2 regions of the Cohnella candida genome follow, and region 1 is predicted to be linked to the other one. Evidence: a T-box and tRNA genes for the amino acid it is inferred to sense, from the RefSeq annotation. Region 1 holds a T-box; the other holds one or more tRNA genes.
What was found. A T-box is a leader RNA that pairs with one kind of tRNA and senses whether it is charged. The one in region 1 lies ahead of pheS (phenylalanine--tRNA ligase subunit alpha), so its partner is inferred to be a tRNA-Phe.
Positions count from the first base shown of each region.

Region 1 (8,308 bases):
GGCAGCGTCCGGTATTCGATGCGGCGATCCGCCTTCCCGTAAACCGGCTCCAGCTCGATTTCGGCCACGAACGTATCCGGAAGGTCGAACTCCCGCTGCATGTCCGGATGAAGCTGGCCGACGTACCCGATCGTCTCGGGACCGTGTTCGGTGCGGAGTTTGATCGCCGCCGTGCGGCCGGGATGGAAGCCGTCCGGGCGAGCTGCCTCATAGGAGATCGCTCCCTCCAGTCCCAAGCGGCGGAAGATCGCTTCCAGCAGGCCTTTGGCGTCATAGAAATCCGCCGCTTCGGCTTTGCGGTTCCAGCCGGCCGCCTTGAAGTTGCCCGTCAACAGCATAGCCAGGCGCGGCTTCTCCCGCGGCAAGCGGGTCAGCGTCTCTTCGTCCGTATGGTAGACGCTGCCGATCTCGAACAGCGCCACGTCGTCGTTTTTGCGGGAACGGTTGTATACCGCGGCTTCCAACAGGCTCGGGAGCAGTACGGTGCGAAGCACGCTGCGCTCCTCGCTCATCGGCATGGCCAACGCGATCGGCCGCGCTGCAAGCGCAAGTTCCGCGAATCTGCCCGCGTTCGCGGCTGAAGTGACCGAATACGAGATCGCTTCGCGAAGCCCTGCGTTCGTGAGCGTCGTCCGGAGATCCCGGCGGATGGACTGCCTCTTGGTCAAAGCGCCGGTCGTCGAAGGACCTTCGATCGGAGTCGTCGGAATTTCGTCGTAGCCATACAACCGCGCCACTTCTTCAATCAGGTCCACGTCGCGGGTAATTTCGCCGCGGCGGGAAGGCACGGTCACGCGCCACTCCCCTTCCCGGGCGGAGTCCGCACGGAAACCGAGCCGGGTCCACAAGGTGTCCACTTCAAGCGGGGACAACGACGTGCCCAGCATGCCGTTGATCCGGGACAAGGCAATGTCGATCGCGACAGGCTCCGGCGACCGGACGACCGCTTCGGCGACGCCTTCGGCCACGTGTCCGCCGGCGAGCTTCGCCATCAGCGACGCGGCCCGGTCCAATGCCGCAATCACGCGGCCGGGATCGACTTCCTTCTCGAACCTCGCCGAAGCTTCCGAACGCAGGCCGAGCTGCCGGGAAGTTTTGCGGACCGATCCGCCGGAGAATTTCGCCGATTCGAGAAGGATATCGGTCGTCTCGGCCGACACCTCAGAATTGGCGCCGCCCATCACACCTGCGAGCGCGATCGCTTTCTCGGCGTCCGCGATGACCAGCATGTGGGGTTCCAGCTTGCGCGTTTGCCCGTCGAGCGTCTCGAGCGTTTCGCCTTCGCGCGCCAACCGGACTTCAATGCGGCCTCCGGCCACCTTCGACGCGTCGAAGGCGTGCAGCGGCTGCCCGTATTCCAGCATGACGTAGTTCGTGACGTCCACGATGTTGCTGATCGGACGGATGCCGGCCGCGATCAGCCGGTTCTGCATCCAGAGCGGAGAAGGGCCGATCTTCACGCCCTTGATATAACGAACGGAATAGTGGGAGCACAGGTCGGACGCTTGAATCGATACCGACACGTAATCCGTCGTACGGTCCGGCGTGTTGAAGAGCTCCTGCTCCGGGTGCGGCAGCTTGACCGGACGGCCGGTCAACGCCGACGTCTCGTAGGCCACGCCGAGCATGCTGAGGCAATCCGAACGGTTCGGCGTGAGATCGAGCTCCAGCACGGAATCGTTCAAACCCAGCACTTCCAAGATGTCCGAGCCGACCGCCGTATTTTCCGGGAGCACCAGAATGCCTTCCTGCAATTCCTTAGGGAGCAGCTTGTCGTTGATGCCCAGTTCTTTGGCCGAGCAGATCATGCCCTGGGACTCGACGCCCCTCAGTTTCGCTCGTTTGATGTCAAGTCCGCCGGGCAGCTTGGCGCCGATCAGCGCCACCGGCACCTTCTGGCCTGCTGCCACGTTCGGCGCGCCGCAGACGATTTGCAAATCCCCGTCTTGGCCCGCGTCCACGGTGCACACGTTCAGCTTGTCGGCGTCCGGATGTTTTTCGCGCGTTTTGACGTAACCGACCACGACTTTGCTCACGCCCTGGTTGCGCGACGGCACGTTGTCGATTTCGATGCCCCCGCGGGTCAGCATCTCGGCCAATTGCTGCGGCTCGATGCCGCTTAAATCGATATAATCGGATAACCACCTGTACGAAACGTTCATGGGATACTCCCCTCTTTTATGCGGAAAATGGTTTCGGGCGCTCCGCCCTTACATTTTGGCGAACTGGTTCAGGAACCGGAGATCGTTGGAATAGAAGTGGCGGATGTCGTCGATTTCGTACTTGAGCAGAGCGATGCGCTCGATGCCCATGCCGAACGCGAAGCCGGACACTTCCGCCGGGTCGTATCCGCCGTGCTCCAGCACCTTCGGATGAACCATGCCGCAGCCGAGAATTTCGATCCAGCCGGTCTGCTTGCACATGCGGCAGCCATGGCCTCCGCATTTGACGCAGGTCACGTCCACCTCCGCGCTCGGTTCCGTAAACGGGAAGAAGCTCGGGCGCAGGCGGATTTGCATCTGGGGGCCGTACATTTCGCGCACGAATTGCAGCAGGGTGCCCTTCAAATCGCTCATCCGGATGTTCGGCCCGATGACAAGCCCTTCGATCTGGTGGAACATGAACGAGTGGGTCGCGTCGTCGTCGTCCCTCCGGTACACCTTGCCCGGGCAAATGACCTTGACCGGCGTCTTGCCCTTCATCGCCTGCATCGTACGGATCTGCACGGGAGACGTGTGCGTCCGGAGCAGGATTTCGTCCGTGATGTAGAACGAATCCTGCATATCGCGGGCCGGATGGTCTTTGGGCAGGTTCAGCGCTTCGAAGTTGAAATAATCGGTTTCCACTTCCGGTCCTTCCGCGATCGTATAGCCCATGCCGAGGAAAATGTCCTCGATCTCCTGCGCCACTTTGTTGAGCGGATGGACGCTGCCGACGGACGGCGTCTTGCCGGGCAGCGTGACGTCAATCGTTTCCGCCTGAAGGCGGCGGGCCGTCTCGGCCCGATCGAACGCTTCCTGCTTCTCCGCGAGGACCGCTTCGATCGCGGCGCGGACTTCGTTGCCCACTTGGCCGATGATCGGCCGCTCTTCCGCGGACAGGCCGCCCATGCCCCGCAAAATCTCGGTCAACTGGCCTTTTTTCCCCAAGTAATGCACCCTTAAATCATTCAGCGCGGCAGCATCCTCAACGTTCTGCAATCGGTCGAGCGCTTCGCTGCGAAGCGCCTCCAAACGTTCTTTCATCGCTCTCTCCTCCATCGTCTTCTTGCCCGGCCCCCGGCCGGTCGGCAAAAAAATAAAGGCCCTTCCTCCCCGTAAGGGACGAAAGGACCGTGGTACCACCCTTGTTGGAATGCCGCGGCTGTCATCAGCCGCCCGCCGAACCCGGCAAAAGCATTCCCGCTTCCGCGGCGTAACGGGCCGCTGCCGGTTCCCCCTACCCGCTTCCGAACGCGCCAGGCGTTCTTCCGTTTCAGGGGACTGCTCCGGAGTGAATTTCAGCAGCCTGGTTTCCTAGGAACGCTTCCAGTCTCCGGCGTTCCCTCCCTGTAAGAAGGCGCTGCTTACTTGTCTCCATCTGCGCATTTGCAAGATTTATTGCCATTATAGGCGAAGTACGCGGCGGAGGCAAGCGGACGCGAGCCCGCTTCCTCCATCGGCCTCAAGTCAGGCTTTCTTCCTGCGGATAAGCGAGACGACGAGCGCCAGCAGGCCGGCCGCCAAGCCGGCGATCGCGAGCGCCAGCGTCAGCGGATCGCGGTCTCCGTCCTTCGCGGAATCCGTAGCCGCGGCAGCGGCGGTGACCGTCGTCACGGAAGCCGGCGTGTCTGCGTCCGCCGGGCCCGTCCAGTCGACGACGGTGCCGTCGGAGTAAGTCTGGTGCGCTTTCCAAGCCAGCTCTTTCGCGTCCGCGGCGACTTTGCCCTGGAAGTTGAATTGTCCGAATTCCGTCGAGCCGATGCCCGCGCCGGTCGCTTTCCAGGTGACGGCCGTGATTTTGCCGTCCGCGTTCTTCTCAATCTCGTAAGTCCAGTCCGGCTTGGGCTCGAACCGGGACACGTCCACGCCGGCGGGCACTTCCACTTTCACCTGCGTCGTCGCGGCCTCCTTCTCCGAAGGGACGCGCAGCGTGAATACCTGGTACGAATTCGCCGGCACTTCCTTCGGCTGCACGGTCACGTGCGCGCTTGCAAGCCCTCCGAACGCCATCGTGAGCGCGAGTGTCAGCAACGGGATGATTAAACGTTTCTTCATCTTTTTCCCGACCTCTTTCCTGTAAACTCTTTACAGTTTTCAGTATAGAGGCGGTCCGGTCTTCCCGCATGACTCGAAAGAGCCAGTCCCGCGAAGAAAGTATGGCGTTTATGTGGCGTCCGGCTCCATCATCCCCCGCTCGTAAGCGTAACGGGTCAATTGAACCCGGTTGTCGAGATGAAGCTTCTGCAAAATGTTTTTCAGGTGATTTTTGACCGTATGCTCCGACAGCCCGAGCGCGTCGGCCACCTCGCGGTTTTTACGGCCGCGGGCGACCTCCAGCAGGATCTCGCGTTCCCGGGGGGTCAATTCGGACGCCGGACCGATTTCCGCCGTTTCCCGCGAAACGGCCGGCGCGGCCTTGCGGTTGCCGAGCTCCCGCAGGATCGACATCGCAATGTCGGGGCTCAAGGGCGCTTCGTCATGGACGATCGCCCGCAGATAGTCCCGCCACGCCGACGGGTTCAAATTTTTGAGCAGGTATCCTTGGGCTCCCTTCTTGAGCGCCTCGAACAAGTGGGACGCGTCGTCCGACACGGTCACCATCACGATTTTGACCTGCGGATGGGCGCTTTTGATCGACTTGACCGCTTCGAAGCCGCCCATCCCCGGCATTTGGATGTCCATGAGAATGAGCTCGGGCATCGTCCGGCCCGCCATTTCAACCGCTTCTTCTCCGCTCGCGGCTTCCCCGACGATCTCGAAGGCGGAATCCGCGGACAGGATTTCGCGCATGCCTTCCCTCGCGTGATGATGATCGTCCGCGATCAGCACCCGGATCGGCTGCTTCATGAGCGTCTCCCTCCCGGCTTGGCGATTTCCACGACCGTCCGATCCGCCCGCCGCTCGGCCGCGAACGTCCAGCCCATACGCGTCGCCCGGTCCCGTACCATGCGAAGGCCGAACCGGCCGTAAACCGCCAGCGGATCTCCGGAAAAGCCGACCCCGTCGTCCTCCACCGTACAGCGGAAGCCGCCGTTCTCCTCAGGTTCTCCCGTCACGATAACCTTCGAAGCGTTGGCGTGTTTGCGCACGTTGATCAAAGCTTCCCGAAGGCAAGCGTGCAGCTCGACCTTCTCTTTGTTGGACAAAGCTTCGTCCTTAATCGTCCAACGGAACTCCGCCTCGGCTTCCGTCACGCCGGCGGTCTCCTCGAGCAACTCCCGCAGCGGAACGACCCAAGCCGCTTCCGCGGCCGTCGGCGGCTGCCGCAGGTTCTCGATCGCCTGCCGGACGTCATCGTGCATGACCCTCACCGTTTCCTTCAGCTCTCCTGACATCTCGAGCACCTTGCGCTCGCCTTCCGCAGCCGTCCGGTCGAGCTTATCCAGCTTCACGGCCAGCAGGAACAGCGATTGCGCGATCCCGTCATGCAGCTCCCGGGCCAGCTTCTCCCTTTCCTCGAGCGCTCCGCTGACCGCCCGTTCCCGCTGCAGCTCTGCCTGCGACTGCTCCAGCCGCGCGAACAAACCCCGCACGAGCGTCAGCGTCACCCCGAGCACGATGAAAGGCGCCAGGAAATTGCCCATTTCCATGGACATATAGGGCAACAGGAAGACATGCCGGACATACTCCCACAGACCGATCGTGAGCGTAGGCGTCAGCAAGATCATCCATTTGATTCTCCGGTCCGCAGAGCGCCTCGGCATCCTCATCCTCCCGTCAATAGATCCGGAACGTCGTTTCCCGTTCGATTTCATTGCCCTTGGCATCGGTCACCAATACCTGGGCTTTCCATTTGGCCGCAAAAGGCAAGTACGGGCCTTCCGCCTGGTACGTGTATTTCCCGTAACCGTCGAAAGCATCGATTTCGTCGTCCTGGTAAGCCTTGATCGGCACCTCGATCGCGCCGACGTCCGGTCGGTCCAGCGGAAGCATCTTGAGCGAGACGTTCTTCGGCGCTCCGTCCTGCTCCGGCAGCCAGATTTTCACGATGAAACGGTTGTCGCCCGGGGCATTCGGGGTGATGCGGAGCGTCAGGTGCATGTCCGTGCCCATCTGATGGTAACTGAGCGGCTCGTTCGGGGGCAGGGGCGTTTGGTAAGTCAAAATGCCGACCACGAATACGATCGCCGCCAGCAGCCCGACATCCGCTTTGAGCATGAAACCGTGCGGAAGGTCTCCTTTGCGCAGCCTCAGCCTGATCAGGAAGGCGGTAACGGCGACAAGCAAGGAGAGCGCGCCTTTGGCGAGCAGCCATTTTCCCCAGAGCGTATATTTCAAATAGGTCAGACTCGGCAAGAAATCGAGCACGGACAAGACGCCCGTGATCCATAAGGCAAGAAAGAGCAGAAGGGCTACCCGGGAAAACACCAGCGCGAAGCGTCCCGCTTCCGGCCGGTCCTTCAACCAGATGACCAGCAGGAGCACCAGCCCGCCCGCCCACAAGGACGCCGCTTCCAAATGCACGAAGTCAAGCGCGATCATATAGGCTTTTGGACTGACCGCAGAGGCGTGGCCGGACCACGCTTCGATACCGATGAACGCCGCCGCCCAGATGAGCCGGGCCGCAGAGCCCAAGCTGACCAACAAAGGTGCGGCCAACGCCAGCAGCAGCTCGGCGTCGTACAGCCGCCCGATTGTCGTTACCTTCAAAATGCGAAGCCATTCGGACATGGGCTCATCCTGAGCCAAGTCCATGAGACTGATGGCGATATAGGCGATCGTGGATAGCAGCGTGAATTTTCCCGCGAACGAGAGAGCCTTTTCCCGCAAGCCGCCGACGAGGGGGGAAACGCCGCGCAGCAGGCTCCACATCGCAAGACCGGCCGTGCCGAGCAAGCCCGCGTAATAAGCGATCCGGGTCGCGTAAATCAGGAACTCCCGGTCCGTCGTGGTCGACCCACCGTGATTGTGGCCCACTTGAGCGTGCGGATCCAGCTGCTGCGCGTCCGGGAGCGGCGGCGGATTGCCGACCGTGAACACGAACGCGCCCGAAACGGGATGACCGTCCGCGGAAATCACGCTGTAAGAGACTGTATAATGCCCTTCTCCGAGCGACGGCAGGGAAAGGCGAATCCCCTTGCCTTCCTCGAACCGTTCGGGCGTTCCTTTGGCGACCGAACGGGAGGCTTCATCCAAAACGGTAAGATTCGTGCCGCCCGGATCCAGGCGCTCATTGAACAAAAGTTCGACGGCGGCCGGACTTTTGCTCAATTTTTCCCCGACGTCCGGCGTCGTGCGGACCAGCTGCGCATGCGCATCGGCCGTTTGGAGAAACGCCGCCAATCCCAGCCACAGGGCGACCGCGGCCGCCCAAAACGACCGGGTGATACGGCGCTTTCGGGAGGTTAGAAATCCTTGAACGATCCCGCTTATAGACAAATCATCTTCCTCCTTCTCCCTGCGGCTCGCTAATGCGCTCGGAGACTCCTATACTTTGACTACGTATTTGACCGGTAAAGGGTTTGTAAGGGAATGTAAGTTTGAAACGTTCTCGGGTGTGAAGTCAGGGTTCATCCTTTTCTTTACTTGCTGGTGAAACGGGGGTTTGCGTATTAGCGGGAAATACTCCTGTTAATTTCCACGTTTTTCTGTTTTTTAGAAAAACAATTGGAAAAGTTCCCACTAATCCCGTGCATGAAAGCTTATCAAGGCAACATGGGCAAAATTAGTGGGAGCTTTTCCCTTAATTTTGCCTAATTACTCATTTACCGATAAATTAGCGGAAAAAATCCCACTAATACCACGAGCATCGAATCTCGGCAAAGGACCATTTCCATCGTAACCGAACGGGACTACCTCTTCAACTGCGCGAGTATTGACAAAATAAAGAACGGCCCTCGCCGCCTTGCGGCAAGGGCCGTTCGATTTCAACTGCGATTCCTTGAATTTGACGCTGCATCCGGCCACCAATCGCCTGCCGCTTCCGGATACCCTCGCGCCGTCGGCCAGACGTATACCCAACCTTCATGATTTGGTTCGTCCGCGTCCCGAATCCACACCCGCTCGTAATCGTTCTTTTCTTCGATGCCGTAAAATTCTTCGAGCTCATCCAGTACCGGCAAGCCGTCCGCATCGATGTCCGTCCAGTTGCCGCGCACGAACCGTAA
Region 1 covers NZ_CP033433.1:3,045,157-3,053,464, forward strand. Annotated here, with positions in the region: gene pheT (phenylalanine--tRNA ligase subunit beta) at 1-2,162, opposite strand, end outside; gene pheS (phenylalanine--tRNA ligase subunit alpha) at 2,211-3,245, opposite strand; T-box leader at 3,317-3,591, opposite strand; gene EAV92_RS14060 (YcnI family copper-binding membrane protein) at 3,669-4,256, opposite strand; gene EAV92_RS14065 (response regulator) at 4,365-5,048, opposite strand; gene EAV92_RS14070 (sensor histidine kinase) at 5,045-5,905, opposite strand; gene EAV92_RS14075 (copper resistance CopC/CopD family protein) at 5,919-7,580, opposite strand; gene EAV92_RS14080 (gamma-glutamylcyclotransferase family protein) at 8,069-8,308, opposite strand, start outside.

Region 2 (8,308 bases), 2.5 Mb from region 1:
CCAGGCGGATCGGCGCGCCGCTGAGCGGGGAAACCGGGATGCGGGCGACGTCGGCTTCCGCTTCCATCTGCAGGATTTTTTCCTCCATCCGGTTGAAGCCGGCGGCGGCATTGCCCGCTTCGATCGCGTGTAAGGTGTTGACTTGCGCCATTTGCTTGCGGGCTTTGGCCATTTGGGCGCGGGCCGCAAGGTCGTTGCGCTTGTTGCGGAGCTTGTAGAACTCCTCTTTCATTTCGTGCAGTTGGGCGGTCAATTCGGCAACTTGGGCGTTGGCCTGGGCATGGAACCCGGCCAGCTCGGCGACTTGCTGATCGAACTGGAGCTTCTCTTCGAGCAGCTTGCGGGCGAGCAGCTCATTGCCGCCGCGCAGGGCAAGCTCGGCTTGCGACTCGCGTTCCAGCCCATGGCGGGAAGCTTCGTCCAGGCGCTGCTTCATGCGGCGTTCGGCCGCCATTTGGCGGGCGACGGTCACTTCGGCCTCGCGGATTTCGATTTCCATGTCGCGCAAGTACTGGTTCAGCATGACGATCGGATCTTCCATTTTGTCCAGCAAATCGTGAATCGAAGCTTTCGTAATGTCTTTCATTCGTTGGAATACACCCATGGGTTATTCTCCTTTCGAATCCTTCTCGATTTTTGTGATTTTGGCTTTCAGTTCTTCAATTTCGCGCCTTAACGCTTTTTTCTCGATATCTTCCATCATGGCGTCCAATCCCTGCGCTCGCTGGGGTGCAGGCGAAGGTGCTGCCGTCTGCGGCGCCGGACGAACCGGCGGCGGGGTCGGCGGAGCGCCGGCGCCCGTCCAGCTGCTGCCCGGAGGCCAGCCTTGCGTGCCGTATTGCGGCGGGTGGTTCGGTTCCGCGGCTCCGTACCCATTCCACCCGTAAGTCGTCGGGCCGGGACCGAAGCTGCCGGGATAATCCCGCGGAATTACGAAGCCCGCGATGATGTATACCAGGATGACCGAGCCCGCCGAGAACACCGCCACCACGATCAGGAGAATCCTGAGGAGCGTGGCGTCGACGCCTAAGTAATCCGCCAGCCCGCCGCAGACGCCGAATATTTTCTTGTCTCGCGACGAACGATACAGTTTTCGCATGAACGTTTATCCCTCCTCGCTTATTTCCCCTGCTGCATTCTGAGCTTTAGTTGCTGAAGCTCTCGTTCGATCGTTTCCTGGACGACGCTGCCCACTCGGAGGACCGATTCCTGTCCGATTCGCCGGAGATCCCGAAGGCTCTTGGCTTCCAGCTCGATGTCCGTCATCCGGTCGTCCAGCTTACGGAACATGTTCGACGGATCCTCCGAGCCCGACCCGAACCTCGCGTTCAGCCTTTGCTGTAGCCTGAGCGATTCCATGCGGGCTACGTAGAACTGCCGGCGATCGTACACGGTGCGGTATTCGCTCCGCAGTTCGTGGAGCAGCTGCTCCAGGTCGTTCAACTCTTGCTTGCTTTGTTCATACAGCTGGCGGTACCGTTCCGAACGTTCCTCGTGCGAAACCTTGTCTTGCAGGGCGAGCTTGGCGGCATGCTCTTCGCCGGCTTTGAGGGCGGTGAGCGCCTGCTCCTCCCGTTTGTTCATCCATTGCTCGGCATCTTTCCATTGGCGAAGCAGGCCGTCGGTATGGGCGGCGTATTGCCGCTGCAGCTGCTCGCTTTGGACGATTTCCTGATGCGTCGACCATAAGAACTGATCGATGACGCGGACGGGATCTTCGGATTTCTCCAACCGGTCGTTCAACGTCGCGACCGTCATGTCCCGCACTCTTTTCATTACGCTCATGCATGTCCCTCCATTTCCGGCTTTCCGTTATCGTTGTTTCATTTAAACTCTCGTGCCCGCCCTGCGGCGAATCATCGATACGCCGAAGAAAATCAAGGCGATGGCGGCTGCCCATACGAACAGGAAGGACAGCTTGCCCAGCAGCATCAAGCCGCCGATGAGGCCGATCACGCCGCCCAAGAACCGATTGCCGTTTCTCCAAGCCATGACGCCGAGGCCAACGATCAGGATCGGGATCAGAAGTCCCATCAGGAAACCGAAGATTCCGAGTTTGCCGAGAATCAGCAGCGCGCCGAACGCGATCAGCAGCACCGCGAGTCCGTTTCCGCTTCTCATGTGTATCACCTCTTTTCTTTCATCTCACAATCTCATTGTAAACGGAGCGTGATTTCCGCATAACGGACCCGCGTACGTTTTTGACCCTGGACTGTAGTCGGGGCAGCCCACCGTCCCCGGACCTTATCGGCTCCGCCCTGCGTCCTTTGCGTGTTTCGAGCGAACCTCCTTTGTCCAAAAGGTACATATTAAAGCCATGAACAGGAGGGGATGGGTCATGCCTTGGTCGCACGGGGATTACCCGGAATCTTTGAAAAACTTCACCGCGCCGGTGCGCGACAAAGCGGTCGAAATCGCCAACGCCCTGCTGAAGGACGGGTACGATGAAGGGCGGGCCATCGCGATCGCAACCTCGCAAGCGAAGGAATGGGCGGAAAACCATGACAAACAGATCCGCAAAAAGGGCCATTAATGGAAGCGCCGGACCGGGACCTGCTTTGGATGCTGAAGCGGCTTCCGGTTTTTTTATGCTCTCTTTCAGCAACCTGTTGACAACGCGGTAAGCTGACATTATCTTTTATTTATCACTCAATAAATAACCGAGAAGGAACCGAAGCCATGGCACCCAAAGACGAAGCTTCCCTGAACCGTAAAGAACAAATCCTGGAGGCCGCCGCCGCCCTGTTCGCCGAGTCGGGCTATTACAAGACGACGACCGCGGACGTCGCCAAAGCCGTCGGCGTCACGCAGCCTTACGTGTTCCATTTCTTCAAATCCAAAGAGCAGCTTTACCTGGCTGTTCTCGAGCAAGCGTCCCAGCGGATCCTTCAAGCTTTCGACGCCGCGCAAGCCCCGCCCGAGCAGCTTCATATCGAGATGGGAAAAGCGTTCGCGAGACTGCTGGTGAGCCACAGGAACGAAATCCTGCTGGTCATGATGGCCTTCACGACGCCGGAGCCGGCGGTCCGCGAATATACGAAGCGCGAATTCGATCTGGTTTATGAACGGGTCAAAGCGCGTTTCGAGGAAGCCGGGATACCGAATGCCAGCTACCAGGCGAGCGCATTCATCGGCCAGGGCCTGATCTGCACGATGGCCGAAACGCTCAATCTCCCCAAGCTGCTTCCCTGGTATGGGCACGAAGACGATTTTGTTTGACCTCTTTGGCAAAGCGAGAAGGGTTTCGACCCCGCTTTGCCTTTTCTTCCGGGATTCATTTATTTATTAATAAATTAAATTTAACAAGGAGTTGGGAGTAAAATGTTTACCGCCGCAAGAGTCCGTTTGTTAGTCGTCACCTGCGCCGCCTTGTTCATGGCCATGCTGGACAATCTCGTACTGGGAGTCGCGCTTCCGTCCATTCAAAAATCGTTCGGAGCGACGATCACCGATCTCCAATGGTTCATGAATGCTTATACGCTGGCGTTCTCCGTGCTCCTCATCCCATTCAGCGTGTTGGGCGAAAGGTTCGGCCGCAAAAAAATGTTCCTCGCCGGCGTCGTGCTCTTCACGCTCGGCTCCGCGCTATCCGGGTGGAGCGACACTTCGATCCAGCTCATCCTTTCGCGGGCTCTCCAAGGAGTCGGGGGTGCCGCGATCGTACCGCTCAGCCTCACCCTCGTCCATTCCGCTTTCCCCGAGAAAATGCGGGCAGCCGCTCTCGGCATCTGGTCCGGCATTTCCGGTCTCGGTTTGTCGATCGGCCCCTTGGTGGGCGGACTGATCGTGGAAGGGGCTCCTTGGCAGCTCATTTTCTGGATTAACGTCCCGATCGGCGCATTGGCGCTGTTGTTCGGCGCCCTTTGGCTGAAGGAAGAGAAAGGCGTTCGGAAACCGATCGACCCGTTCGGCATCCTGCTGCTCGCAGCCGGTTTGTTCGGCATCGTATTCGGCTTGGAAAAAGGGAATTCCGAAGGCTGGGGATCTGCACTCGTCGTCGGTTCCTTGGCGGGCGGCATGCTGCTGTTGATCGCCTTCTACTTATGGGAACGCAAACGCGAGACTCCTTTCGTCCGTTTCGCCCTGTTCCGAAGCGTGAAATACTCCGCCTATATTTTCACGGGTTTCTGGATGAACGCCGGGATCTTCGGCGCGATCTTCCTGCTGACGCTTTTCCTTCAGCAGGGCCAAGGCTATTCGGCTCTTGAAGCCGGCGTCCGCACGATGGCATGGACGGGATGCACGATGATCGCCGCCCCGCTTGCCGGATTCGCCGTTTCCAAATTCGGCAACCGCGCGGTTTTATTGCTGGGCCTGTTGTTTCAAGGCGCCGCGCTGGTCGGATTCGCGGTTCTCATCGCCCGGTTCGGCGTCGACTTCCCCTTCGGTTACCAAGCCCCGTTCATGATGCTTGCCGGCGCCGGCATGGGATTGAGCTTTACGCCGTTGACCCATGGCATCATGTCCTCCGTACCGGAAAACGATTCGGGCGAAGCTAGCGGCATCAGCAACGCGACCCGGGAGCTGGGCGGCGTCTTCGACATCGCGATCGGCGGACTCATCTTCGAATCCGGCAGCGCCATCCGTACGCCCGCCGATTTCGGCGACCACATCATCCCCGCGCTTCTCTCTAGCGCCATTATGATCACACTTGCGCTCATCAGCGTTGTTCTTTTCGCCAGATTCTCCGCGAAGAAAAGGAGCGCTCAGGAGGCCATTCCACCTAAGACTGCGAAACAAATCGGATAACCTGCAGAACAAGAAAACACCCCGCAGCAGCGGGGTGTTTTCTTGTTTTGAATTAACGTAAGATGCGTCCTTCCTTGATCCATTCCATGATCAGCTTGTAAGAAGCGCCGGATTTCTCGCTCGCTTCTTGCACCGTCAGGCCCGGGTTGCTCAGGATGACGTCCTTCACGGCTCTCAGCTTCGCTTCGTGCACCGCGTGGCATTCCGTGCAGTGCTTCGCCTCCCGTCCGTCATGACGGAACATTTTACCGCAGATAATGCAGTTGGATATTTCCATTCCCGATTTTCAGCCTCGCTTTGACAAAAACGCGGTTATCGATTGTCGGATCTTGTAGGAATATTGTATCACACGACAAGTCCTGGCGAAATACAAAAAACCCTGAAGAATCATTTGATTCTTCAGGGCCTCATTGTTGAAGTTGGTGCCGGTGAAGGGACTTGAACCCCCACTCCCTTGCGAGAAACGGATTTTGAGTCCGTCGCGTCTGCCATTCCGCCACACCGGCATATAAGTGGCGCGCCCTAAGAGATTCGAACTCCTGGCCTTCAGATTCGTAGTCTGACGCTCTATCCAGCTGAGCTAAGGGCGCGCGATATGAAATTGTGGAGGCGCCACCCAGACTCGAACTGGGGGTAAAGCTTTTGCAGAGCTCTGCCTTACCACTTGGCTATGGCGCCATAAAATAAATGGAGCGGAAAACGGGATTCGAACCCGCGACCTTCTCGTTGGCAACGAGATGCTCTACCACTGAGCTATTTCCGCGTGTAAATGGCTGGGGCTCTAGGGATCGAACCTAGGAATGACGGAGTCAAAGTCCGTTGCCTTACCGCTTGGCTAAGCCCCAATATGAGGTTAAAAGATGGGGCGATCGATGGGACTTGAACCCACGAATGCCGGAGCCACAATCCGGTGCGTTAACCCCTTCGCCACGACCGCCACGCTATTATGAAATTGGCAGGGGCAGCAGGAATTGAACCCACACTAACGGTTTTGGAGACCGCTGTTCTACCTTTAAACTATGCCCCTAAGGTAATACAAGTATGGGTACCTGGCCCTGGTACTTACTGGTGGAGGCTGATGGATTTGAACCACCGAACCCAGAGGGAGCAGATTTACAGTCTGCCGCGTTTGGCCACTTCGCTAAGCCTCCATGATGGAGTCGCAATGGTGCCGGCGAGAGGACTTGAACCCCCAACCTACTGATTACAAGTCAGTTGCTCTACCAGTTGAGCTACACCGGCATATTTAGAGTGATAAATGGTGGCTCGGGACGGAATCGAACCGCCGACACGAGGATTTTCAGTCCTCTGCTCTACCATCTGAGCTACCGAGCCATGTCTTCGGTTCTTTGTGACTATGCGTTTGGTTAAGTTTGAAGAATGGCGGAGCCGACGGGATTCGAACCCGCGGTCTCCTGCGTGACAGGCAGGCATGTTAGGCCTCTACACCACGGCTCCATGATCGATTCTTCAAAGAAAATTGGTTGCGGGGGCAGGATTTGAACCTGCGGCCTTCGGGTTATGAGCCCGACGAGCTACCGGACTGCTCCACCCCGCGTCGTTGTAAAATCTCCCGTAGAGGCGACGTTCACTATCATAACGCATTTGCCTTACTGTTTGCAACCCTCAATTTCAGATTGCAGTGAGGAGAATTTGGTGACCCGTAGGGGATTCGAACCCCTGTTACCTCCGTGAAAGGGAGGTGTCTTAACCCCTTGACCAACGGGCCTCAGTAACCATGATTGCGGAAGAAATAACTGGCGGAGAGAGAGGGATTCGAACCCTCGAGACGCTTGTGACGCCTACACGATTTCCAATCGTGCTCCTTCGACCAAACTCGGACATCTCTCCATATGGCTCCCCGAACTGGACTCGAACCAGTGACAACACGATTAACAGTCGTGTGCTCTACCAACTGAGCTATCAGGGAATGTGTAAACCCGGCCTGGCAACGTCCTACTCTCCCAGGACCCTTCGGTCCAAGTACCATTGGCGCTGGAGGGCTTAACGGTCGTGTTCGGGATGGGTACGCGTGGAACCCCTCCGCCATTGCCACCAGACCGGGATAGCAGCGAGAAATATCATACCATAATCTCGCTCGCTTGAATACCGGTAATATTTACCGATATTCTTTCAAGGCTTGCGCCCTGAAAACCGGATAGCGAAACGTGAAAGCAGTGCTGAAGAAACAATCACCTGTGTTACTGCGTAGGATAAGCCCTCGACCGATTAGTACCCGTCAGCTGCACGCGTTGCCGCGCTTCCACCCCGGGCCTATCAACCTGGTGTTCTTCCAGGGGTCTTACGAATTGGGAAATCTCATCTTGAGGCGGGCTTCGCGCTTAGATGCTTTCAGCGCTTATCCCTCCCGCACTTGGCTACCCAGCGGTGCTCCTGGCGGAACAACTGGTACACCAGCGGTGCGTCCATCCCGGTCCTCTCGTACTAAGGACAGCCCCTCTCAAATTTCCTACGCCCGCGACAGATAGGGACCGAACTGTCTCACGACGTTCTGAACCCAGCTCGCGTACCGCTTTAATGGGCGAACAGCCCAACCCTTGGGACCTACTTCAGCCCCAGGATGCGATGAGCCGACATCGAGGTGCCAAACCTCCCCGTCGATGTGGACTCTTGGGGGAGATAAGCCTGTTATCCCCAGGGTAGCTTTTATCCGTTGAGCGATGGCCCTTCCATTCGGTACCACCGGATCACTAAGCCCGACTTTCGTCCCTGCTCGACTTGTAGGTCTCGCAGTCAAGCTCCCTTATGCCTTTGCACTCTTCGCGCGATTTCCAACCGCGCTGAGGGAACCTTGGGGCGCCTCCGTTACTTTTTAGGAGGCGACCGCCCCAGTCAAACTGCCCGCCTGACACGGTCCCTTCACCGGATTCACGGTGACAGGTTAGAACTCCGATACGATCAGGGTGGTATCCCAACGTCGCCTCCACCGAAGCTGGCGCTCCGGCTTCTAAGGCTCCCACCTATCCTGTACAGACCGTACCAAAGTCCAATATCAAGCTGCAGTAAAGCTCCATGGGGTCTTTCCGTCACGTCGCGGGTAACCTGCATCTTCACAGGTACTAAAATTTCACCGGATCTCTCGTTGAGACAGCGCCCAAGATCGTTACGCCATTCGTGCGGGTCAGAATTTACCTGACAAGGAATTTCGCTACCTTAGGACCGTTATAGTTACGGCCGCCGTTTACTGGGGCTTCGGTTCACAGCTTCGGGTTGCCCCTAACCGCTCCCCTTAACCTTCCAGCACCGGGCAGGCGTCAGCCCGTATACTTCGCCTTACGGCTTCGCACAGACCTGTGTTTTTGCTAAACAGTCGCTTGGGCCTCTTCACTGCGGCCCCCTCGCGCTATTCACGCTACCGGGGCACCCCTTCTCCCGAAGTTACGGGGTCATTTTGCCGAGTTCCTTAACGAGAGTTCTTCCGCGCGCCTTAGAATTTTCATCTCGCCTACCTGTGTCGGTTTACGGTACGGGCACCATCGCCTGGCTAGAGGCTTTTCTCGGCAGCGTGAGCACAAGACCTTCGGTACTGCAATTTTCC
Region 2 covers NZ_CP033433.1:218,625-226,932, reverse strand. Annotated here, with positions in the region: gene EAV92_RS01070 (PspA/IM30 family protein) at 1-604, opposite strand, end outside; gene EAV92_RS01065 (PspC domain-containing protein) at 608-1,099, opposite strand; gene EAV92_RS01060 (PspA/IM30 family protein) at 1,120-1,785, opposite strand; gene EAV92_RS01055 (LiaF transmembrane domain-containing protein) at 1,828-2,121, opposite strand; gene EAV92_RS01050 (DUF2188 domain-containing protein) at 2,339-2,533, shown strand; gene EAV92_RS01045 (TetR/AcrR family transcriptional regulator) at 2,680-3,219, shown strand; gene EAV92_RS01040 (MFS transporter) at 3,322-4,749, shown strand; gene EAV92_RS01035 (hypothetical protein) at 4,802-5,026, opposite strand; tRNA gene EAV92_RS01030 (tRNA-Leu) at 5,170-5,255, opposite strand; tRNA gene EAV92_RS01025 (tRNA-Arg) at 5,263-5,339, opposite strand; tRNA gene EAV92_RS01020 (tRNA-Cys) at 5,354-5,427, opposite strand; tRNA gene EAV92_RS01015 (tRNA-Gly) at 5,438-5,512, opposite strand; tRNA gene EAV92_RS01010 (tRNA-Gln) at 5,520-5,594, opposite strand; tRNA gene EAV92_RS01005 (tRNA-His) at 5,611-5,686, opposite strand; tRNA gene EAV92_RS01000 (tRNA-Trp) at 5,703-5,776, opposite strand; tRNA gene EAV92_RS00995 (tRNA-Tyr) at 5,816-5,900, opposite strand; tRNA gene EAV92_RS00990 (tRNA-Thr) at 5,916-5,991, opposite strand; tRNA gene EAV92_RS00985 (tRNA-Phe) at 6,009-6,084, opposite strand; tRNA gene EAV92_RS00980 (tRNA-Asp) at 6,131-6,207, opposite strand; tRNA gene EAV92_RS00975 (tRNA-Met) at 6,231-6,307, opposite strand; tRNA gene EAV92_RS00970 (tRNA-Glu) at 6,404-6,478, opposite strand; tRNA gene EAV92_RS00965 (tRNA-Ser) at 6,508-6,600, opposite strand; tRNA gene EAV92_RS00960 (tRNA-Asn) at 6,604-6,679, opposite strand; rRNA gene rrf (5S ribosomal RNA) at 6,693-6,809, opposite strand; rRNA gene EAV92_RS00950 (23S ribosomal RNA) at 6,959-8,308, opposite strand, start outside.
Region 2: it has a tRNA-Phe gene. The T-box ahead of pheS (phenylalanine--tRNA ligase subunit alpha) is inferred to sense a tRNA for this amino acid. The anticodon was not compared.